Regions from separate parts of the Phenylobacterium sp. P4_E10 genome, predicted to be linked through region 1. Evidence: riboswitches for the same ligand, from Rfam matches in the RefSeq annotation. Region 1 holds a riboswitch; the other holds the start of a gene.

Region 1 (4,553 bases):
ACGTCGCCAAGCCGATGCACGTGGGGCACCTGCGCTCCTCGATCATCGGCGAGTCGATCAAGCGCATCTATCGCTTCCGCGGCGACGAGGTGATCGGCGACGCTCACTTCGGCGACTGGGGCTACCAGATGGGCCTTTTGATCGGCGCCGTGTCCGACGAGGACGGGCAGATCGCGGCCGTAGTCCAGGCGCTGAACGGCAAGTCCGAGGTCAGCGCGCAGGAAGAGGCCGAGGCCTCCGCCCTGTTCGACAAGGTCACCCTCGGGGACCTCGACCGGCTGTATCCGCTGGCCGCGGCGCGCGGGAAGACCGAGCCGGAGTACCGCGATCGCGCGCGCAAGCTGACGGCCGAGTTGCAGGCCCGCAAGTCCGGCAACTACCTGCTCTGGCGGCACTTCGCCAAGGTCACCAAGGTGGCCCTGGAACGCGACTTTCACGCCCTCGGCGTCGACTTCGACCTCTGGAAGGGCGAGAGCGACGTCGACGACCTGATCAAGCCGATGGTCGAGGACCTGGAGGCCAAGGGCCTGCTGGTCGAGGACCAGGGCGCGCGCATCGTGCATGTCGCCGGTCCGAACGAGACCAAGAAGAAGAAGCTGCCTGACGGTTCGGTAGTTGTCGTGCCCAGCCCCGACCCGCTGCTGGTGGTGTCGTCTGAAGGCTCGGCCATGTACGGCACGACCGATCTGGCGACGATCCTCGACCGCAAGCAGAGCTTTGGTCCCGACCAGGTCCTCTATGCGGTCGACCAGCGTCAGGCCGATCACTTCGAGATCGTGTTCCGCGCCGCCTACCTGGCCGGATATGCCGAGAAGGGCAGCCTGGAGCACGTCGGCTTCGGGACCATGAACGGGACCGACGGCAAGCCGTTCAAGACCCGCGAAGGCGGCGTCCTGAAGCTGAACGACATGATTGTCATGACCCGCGACAAGGCGCGCGAGCGCCTGCACGAGGCGGACCTGGGCAGCGAACTGGATCCGGACACCTTCGAGGACACCGCCCACAAGGTCGCCGTCGCGGCGCTGAAGTTCGCCGATCTGCAGAACTTCCGCGGCACTTCCTACGTCTTCGACCTCGACCGCTTCTCCAGCTTCGAAGGCAAGACCGGCCCCTATCTGCTGTACCAGGCCGTGCGGGTGAAGTCGGTACTGCGCCGCGCTGCCGAGGAGGGCGCGAGCGCCGGTGAGATCGTTGTCTCAGAGCCGGCCGAACGCGATCTGGTCCTGTTGCTCGACGCCTTCGATCAGGCGCTGATCGACGCCTACGACAAGAAGGCGCCGAACTTCGTAGCCGAGCACGCCTACAAGCTGGCCCAGGCGTTCTCGAAGTTCTACGCGGCCTGCCCGATCCTCTCGGCGGCGTCGCCGGTCAAGGCCTCGCGCCTCGCGCTGGCCCAGACCACCTTGCGCCAACTCGAACAGGCGCTGGACCTGCTGGGCATCGAGGCGCCCGCGCGCATGTAGCCCTTGGGGCGCCGGTCAGACGTCCCAGGCTTGCACGGTGACTTGGTTGCGGATGCGTCCGTGGTCCAGGTCGAGCATAGCGGTGCAGAACACCTTGGTCCCGTCGGGGTAGGCGCATGACTCGCTGAACGCCATGTGCTCGCCGTCCGCCACGGCCGTCTCCAACTGGTGGGTCATCGCCCGGCTGCAGACGTCCTGGTAGTAGCGGGCGATCTGGTCCTTGCCGCGCAATTCCATCGGCGCGCTGGGCGTGTGATCGCGGTCGATGATGTGGATTACGGCGTCTTCGTCGTAGAAGCCGATCAAGGCCGAAGCGTCCCGGCCCTCGAGCGCCAGCTTTAGATTGCCTGGTGTGATTGAGGTCATGTCGTCGCCTCCGCCAAGCCGGGCCGAAGCCTCGCGGCCGAGAGCGACCGCCGTCGCGCTTGGCGCCGGAAATCTACCACGCGGCGCCTCGCCTCGCGACGGTCGCGCACAGATCATCACAAGTCCATGCGCCTCGGAGCATGCTGCATTGACTTGCCCGCTCGCTTCGAACAGGTTCGCGCCGACTCTCGCGGGAGAGATCGGGCCCTTCGGGGTCCGGAGCCGAAGGCGCAACCGCCCCGGAAACGCTCAGGCAAAAGGACCGCGCGAGCTGATGAACGCTGGAAAGTAGCGCCGGGAGACCGGAGCTCGCCGAAGGAGCAAGGGGAGTCTTCCCCGAAATCTCTCAGGCCCAAGGACAGCGGGGGCGCGAACGTGGCGAGGGATCGATCCCGCGCGCGCTCGCGAGATCATCAGCCGGAGTCCAGTCGTGTCCGATCAGAACCTGAAGTTCACCCCGCTCTATGAAGCCCATGTGACCGCCGGCGCGCGCATGGTGCCGTTCGCCGGCTATTCCATGCCGGTCCAGTACAAGGACGGCGTGCTCAAGGAGCACCTTTGGACGCGTGAGAACGCCGGCCTGTTCGACGTCTCGCACATGGGGCAGGCGCGGCTGCGCGGAGTTTCGCCGCTGTCGGCCTTCGAGGAGGTCACGCCTGGCGACTTCATCGGCCTCAAGCCTGGCAAGCAGCGCTATTCCGTCCTGCTCAACAAGAAGGGCGGCGTAATCGACGACCTGATGGCCGCCCGTCCGGACGACGACGGCCTGTTCGTGGTGGTCAACGGCGCCTGCAAGGACAACGACTTCAAGGTCATCGACGACGAGCTGGCCGGCCAGGTGCGGATTGAACGCCTAGAGGACCGCGCGCTGCTGGCGCTGCAAGGGCCCAAGGCCGCCGAAGTGCTGGTCGCCCACGCGCGGGAAGTCGCAGGCATGGTGTTCATGGACGCCCGGTCGATGAGCGCGTTCGGGACCGACGCCATCGTCTCGCGCTCAGGCTACACCGGCGAGGACGGCTACGAGATCTCGGTGCCGGCTTCGGAAGCCGCACGCATCTGGAGCCTCTTGCTGGCCAACGAGCGCGTGCGTCCGATCGGCCTGGGGGCCCGCGATTCCCTGCGCCTGGAAGCGGGCCTGCCGCTCTATGGCCACGACGTCGACGAATCCGTCAGCCCGATCGAGGCGGACCTGGGCTTCGCCGTCTCCAAGAAGCGTCGCGACGCCCGCGACTTCCCGGGCGCGGCTCGCATCGCCAAGGAACTGGCCGAAGGCGTCAGCCGCAAGCGCGTCGGCATGGTGGTGCTGGAAGGCGCCCCTGCCCGCGAGGGCGCAGAGATCGCCGATGAGGCCGGAAACGTCGTCGGCGTCGTGACGTCCGGCGGCTTTTCGCCCAGCCTGGGCAAGCCAATCGCCATGGGCTTCGTGCCGCCGGCGTTGGCGCAGGCAGGTACGAAGGTCAAAGTCATCGTTCGGGGCAAGGCCCAGACCGCCGAGGTCACAGCCATGCCCTTCGTTCCCCACCGCTATATCCGCAAGCTCTGAGGAGGGCTGCCCAGATGCGTTTCACTAAGGACCATGAGTGGGTCGTCCTTGAGGGCGACGTGGCCACCATTGGCATCACCGCCTATGCCGCCGAACAGCTCGGCGACGTGGTGTTCGTCGAGGTCCCGGAGGCCGGCAAGGCCGTGAAGACCGGCGACGGTCTGGCCGTGGTCGAGAGCGTCAAGGCCGCCTCCGACGTCTACGCCCCGATCTCGGGCGAGGTGGTCGAGGGCAACGCCGCTCTGGGCGACGCGCCGGAGACGGTCAACGACCAGCCGGAAGGCTCGGGCTGGTTCGCCAAGCTCAAGGTCGCCGACAAGGCTGAGTACGAGGCGCTGATGGATCGCGCCGCCTACGAAGACTACCTCGGCACGCTTTAAGTCATCCCAGCCGCACGTCCCGGCTGACTGGGACGTGCGGGGAGCATCCCTATGAGATACCTGCCCCTCTCTCCCGCCGACCGCGCCGAAATGTTGGCGACCATCGGCGTCGGCTCGATCGACGACCTGTTCGCCGACGTGCCCGCAGCTGCCCGCCGCAAGGACCTGTTCGATCTGCCGCTGCACGCAGGCGAGATGGAGGTGGAGCGTGAGCTCGCCGGCCTGGCCGCGATGAACCGTCCGGCCGGCGCCGGTCCGTTCTTCTGCGGGGCGGGGGCCTACAAGCACCATGTGCCGGCCACTGTGGACCACATCATCCAGCGGTCGGAATTCCTGACCAGCTACACGCCGTATCAGCCGGAAATCGCCCAGGGCACGCTGCAGGTCCTGTTCGAGTTCCAGACCCAGGTCGCGGCCCTGACCGGCCTCGATGTGGCCAACGCCTCGATGTACGACGGCTCCACCGCCTGCGCCGAAGCGGTGATGATGGCCCAGCGGGTCACCCGCCGTAAGAAGGCCGTCCTGTCGGGCGGCCTGCATCCGCACTACGCAGCCACCACCCAGACCATCGCCCACGCTGAGGGCATGGATATCGTTCGCCAGCCGGTGGCGATCGACGCCGAGGCCGCTGTGCTGGAAGCGATCGACGCCGACACCGCGGCAGTCGTGGTGCAGACCCCGAACGTCTTCGGCGTCGTCACAGACGTGACCAAGATCGCCGAAGCCGCCCACGCCGCCGGCGCTCTGCTGATCGTCGTGACGACCGAGGCGGTCTCCTATGGCCTGCTGAAGTCGCCGGGC
Region 2 (4,553 bases), on a different contig from region 1:
ACATGCTTGCGATTGGCGTGCGCGTGGTGGGCGAAGGGCTGGCGCTCGATATCGTGGATGCGTTCCTGGCCGCCCAGTTCGAGGGCGGACGGCATGCGACACGGGTGGAGATGATTGGGGCGCTGGAGAGTTAGCGCGCAGACCGGCGCCGGTGAGCGAGGCGCACGCTCTCCCTAGCGCCTCGCTCGGCCGGGTCGCCGTTAGCGCGGAGCCGCGCCATCCGGTTTCACGACCGTGACCACGGTCTCGTGCTGGGGCCTTTCACCCCGCGCCTTGTAGAATGAGGTGGTTCGCGAGCGGACCTCTTCGCCCTGGCGCACGACAGTGTGGGTGCGCGACCTGGCCCGCTCATCCTCATCCCGCGCAGTGGCGACCGAATTCTGCATGGCGCGACGCTCGTTGAGCTTGGCGACCGAGCGGGTGGCGGCCGTCCCGTCCCCGGCGTTGGCGGCGCCGCCTCCAGTCACGCCGATCGACGCGCCATCGGTGTAGCCCGAGCCATAGGTCGAAGCGCCGACGCCAGGTCCGCTAATCCCGCCAGACGTACCGCCCTGCAGCGTCTGGGCGACCGACAAGCCGGGCGTCAGGCCAAGGGCCAAGGTGGTGGCGGCGAGCAGCGCCGGAATTCTGCGAGTGGTCATGGAATGTCTCCTCGGTTCGGCCGTTCGTCGATCACGACGGTGCAGCCGTCTGCGTTGCGAGTGGTGGTGACCGCGCGGCGGCCGTTATCCGTGGTCGACGTGGCGAAGGCGCTTCCGCCTTCGGCGCCCGATCGGGACGACGCCCTTACCGAGCTGCTGGAAGAGGACGAGCCGAAGCCTCGGGTGGAAACCGAAGCGGCAGCGGGGCCTCCGCTAGCGCCGGACCTGGCCTTCGGACGGAGAGGCGATGTGACCGTCCTTGATCCGTCAGGCGCCATCCGCACGACCTCGCAATCGTGTTCGATCGTGAGATCCTGAGCTGCCGCCCCTTGCGCTGGACCGGCGCAAAACATGAGAGCAGCCGCGATGGAAGTGGTGAAACTTCGCATGTCGACACCTCGTAGGGGGCAAGGGGGCGGCCAGCCTCACACTGGCCGTCCCCTTGTCGGGTTAGCGCGGCCCGGTCGTTGCGCTGGAGGCGCCGTAGATGTCGGCGCTAGAGCCGTCCCTCGTGGTTTCGCCATAGGCGTCCACCGTTGTTGCGCTGGCGGCGTCGGGTCCCGTGGCCGACCCGCCGGACCTGACGGCGGCCCTCGAGGCGGTGCGATCAGTGTAGACCGCGCCCGAGCCGTAGGTCGAAGTCGCCGGCGCGGTCGAGACTGGACGGTCGGGGTGACCGCGCCTGCGGCCGGCGCGGTCACTGGCGTCGGCCCCGGTAGCTCCGCGAGCCACCGCGCCCTCTGGGCTCACAGCCGCAGCGCCGTGGCCATAGGCCCCTGACGATTGCGCGACGCTGGCGGTGGCTCCACCCAAGAGCAGGGCGGCCGCCAGGGCGGGGATGATAACAATCGGCTTCATGGTGTTGTCCTCAAGCTCGGCCGCGAACGGCATTGTTGTCGTCCCTCTAGGCAGCAAGAACCAACTTCATGAGTATTAGTTCATATTTTTATTTGTTTTAGCTTAAGCTTTCGGTTCATGTCTGGTTCATGATCAGTATATTTATTGGCATAGGTTGCGGACGTTCGCTTAAGTTTCTGAAAGCTTTGCTTTATTTTCTGAATGAGCCTGCAGATGTGACGAGGGGGCTGATCCCGAAATGGGAGCGTCAGAAATTCGGGCAGCCAGGGCGCCCGAATGAGCGTGGCGCCATTCCCGTGCGGTCAGTTGCCTATGGCGCGCTCACGACCGCTGGAGACGCTTCCTACGAGCCGCCGCCGCCCACCGAGCGCGGGCTTCCGTGACTTTGCGCGTGAAGCTCGGGCCGTACAGCCGATAGCACGAGAGGACGACCTCGACGTTCTTCGGGAGCTTCGCTGCAATACCCTCAAGCCCCGGCGTCACATCTGTGCGCTCAATCAGGCGGCCCGCATCTGAATCACACCGCAACGGGAGCTCGTCCAGGCGCGACAGGTGGGGACAAAGTGATCTCGCCTGCTTGGCGCAGGCGCCGTGCATAGGCGGAACATTGCACCCGTACTGTTGGGCTCCGCCATCCATCGAGACCAGACCGCCTGACGCCGTGGGGAAGATGAATCGGTCGTTTGGCTGGGTCGGCTCCCCGCAGACATGGCAAAGGAAGTCCGCCATTCCACGGCGCTGCCGCGTCACGTGAATGGAGGCGAAGATCGGCTCTCCATCACCGCGCGCCTGTTTTTGGTCGAGTTCGATCTTCCCCGGGAAGTCGCGCGACGGCTGCAGCCGAAAAGCCTGCTCTCCCGTCCAGGCGACCGACCACGGTGCGTCTTCTGGTTTGCGGACCACAGGGCCTCCTTGGGGGAAGCTAGAGCAAGTCGCGGCCGCCCACGAGCCCCTGGCGTGGTGATCGCTCACGAGGCGGTTCGCTGCGTTCTCGAGGGCGCTGCTCAGTTCTGAGGCAGGCCGCCGAAAAGTGGGTATGCGTGCCGCCAGGTGTTTGACAGTTCGACCCCGGCTTCGGCAGAGCTAGGTCGCTGACACGGGAGAGCCTGGCGAAAGCCAGCGCCGAAGGAGCAACCGCCCCGGAATCTCTCAGGCAAAAGGACCGTTCAGCAACGGACTTCTGGAAAGAGGCGCAACTGCGCCCGCCGACGGGATAACGATCTCAGGCAAGGCAGACAGAAGGGGCGCAACCAGCCGGTCCACCGGCTCGCGAAGGTTTGCGCATGCTCTTGTCTACGCCCGTCTCCAGCCCCGCTTTCAGCGTCACCGACCTCTTTACGATCGGGGTGGGGCCATCGAGCTCCCACACGGTCGGTCCAATGCGCGCAGCCAAGCGCTTCGCCGGACTGGTCCAGTTCGAGGGCGCGCCGATCAGCATCTCGTGTGAGCTGTTCGGCTCGCTCGCCTTGACGGGCGCAGGCCACGCCACCGACGTGGCGATTGTCCTGGGCCTGGCGGGCTGGGCGCCTGAAGCCGTGGACCCTGCCGCCATTCCAGCCATCGTCGGCGAAGTCACCGCCAGCCGCGCCCTGCGCCTGGACGGCGAGACCCTGGTCCCGTTCGATCCCGCGACCGACATCGTGTTCCGCAGGGGCGAATTCCTGCCCGGTCACCCCAACGCCTTGCGCTTCGAGGGCCGCTTCGGCGGTGGGCGATCGGTGTCTCGAACCTACTTCTCGACCGGCGGCGGAGCGATCACCGAGGAGGGCCAGGCGCCGGTCCGCGCCAATCGCGTCCTGCCCTACCCGTTCAGCTCGGGCGCCGATTTGCTCGAGCTTGGCGAACGCACCGGCCTATCAATCGCCCAGATAGTGATGGCCAACGAGCAAGCCTGGCGCCGACCGCGCGACACCGAGGCGTTCCTGGAATCCGTTCGGGAGGCCATGCTCGCCGTCATCGACCGCGGCTGTCGCCAGGAAGGCGTCTTGCCCGGCGGCCTGCAGGTGCAGCGGCGAGCCAAGCAGCTTCATGAAAAACTCGCTGCGAGGGGCTCCATTGAAAGCCCGTCGGCGATCTTCGAATGGCTCAGCCTCTACGCCTTGGCCGTGAACGAGGAGAACGCAGCCGGCGGCCGGGTCGTCACCGCCCCGACGAACGGCGCGGCTGGCGTGCTGCCGGCAGTTTTGAAGTACTACGAGACCTTCACGCCCAGCCCCACGCGCGAGGGTTCGATGGCCCTGTTGCTGACCGCGTCGGCCATCGGGTTCCTGTACAAGACCCGCGCGTCGATTTCGGCCGCCGAAATGGGCTGCCAGGGCGAGATTGGCGTCGCCTGCTCCATGGCCGCGGCCGGGCTCACCGCAGCCCTCGGGGGCTCCAATGGCCAGATCGAGAACGCCGCCGAGATCGGCATGGAACACAATCTTGGCCTCACCTGCGATCCGATCGGCGGCTTGGTCCAGATCCCCTGCATCGAGCGCAACACCATGGGCGCGGTAAAGGCCGTCAATGCCGCCTATCTGGCCTTGCAGGGAGATGGCCGGCACGTGGTCTCTCTGGACGCGGTGATCGAGACCATGCGCCAGACCGGCCACGACATGGGCTCCAAATACAAGGAAACCAGCCTGGGCGGGCTGGCCGTCAACGTCGTCGAATGTTGAGCCCGCCCTTGGCCCGCCCCGCAACTAGGTTGCGAGGCGGGCCGTCGGGGGGAAGTGGTCAGTATTCCAGCCGGATGCCGACCCGGAAGGTTCGGCCATTGGTGTCGTAGAGACTGCGGTTGGTCTGCGGGTAGCCGGGGGTGTTCTCCGCTCCGAGACTGGCCGGATTGCCCACCAGGACCGGGTCGGTGTTGAACAGGTTCTTGATCGAGATGAACGCCTCGCCGCTCACGCTGGACACCTCGAAGTCGTAGGTGGCCGAGACGTCCCAGTAGAGCGTGCCTTCGACGCTGTTGTCGTTGATCGTGTAGTAGGGCGCGACGCTGGCCGGGCAGCTCGAGAGGCACTCGGTATAGGCGTTGCTGACCTTACCTTCGCTGATCCCGCGGCCCGT

What was found. Region 1 has a riboswitch for glycine ahead of gcvT (glycine cleavage system aminomethyltransferase GcvT). Riboswitches for the same ligand answer to the same signal wherever they lie in the genome.
Region 2: another riboswitch for glycine. It lies ahead of AC1DQJ_RS07640 (L-serine ammonia-lyase); the one in region 1 lies ahead of gcvT (glycine cleavage system aminomethyltransferase GcvT).

Annotation. Positions count from the first base shown of each region.
Region 1 covers NZ_JBFUIW010000011.1:35,877-40,429, forward strand. The annotation lists gene argS (arginine--tRNA ligase) at 1-1,463, shown strand, start outside; gene AC1DQJ_RS13785 (nuclear transport factor 2 family protein) at 1,479-1,829, opposite strand; glycine riboswitch at 2,011-2,104, shown strand; gene gcvT (glycine cleavage system aminomethyltransferase GcvT) at 2,260-3,372, shown strand; gene gcvH (glycine cleavage system protein GcvH) at 3,387-3,752, shown strand; gene gcvPA (aminomethyl-transferring glycine dehydrogenase subunit GcvPA) at 3,804-4,553, shown strand, end outside.
Region 2 covers NZ_JBFUIW010000005.1:108,775-113,327, forward strand. The annotation lists gene rpiB (ribose 5-phosphate isomerase B) at 1-134, shown strand, start outside; gene AC1DQJ_RS07625 (hypothetical protein) at 201-641, opposite strand; gene AC1DQJ_RS07630 (hypothetical protein) at 1,092-1,499, opposite strand; gene AC1DQJ_RS07635 (hypothetical protein) at 1,821-2,402, opposite strand; glycine riboswitch at 2,586-2,674, shown strand; gene AC1DQJ_RS07640 (L-serine ammonia-lyase) at 2,783-4,159, shown strand; gene AC1DQJ_RS07645 (TonB-dependent receptor plug domain-containing protein) at 4,218-4,553, opposite strand, start outside.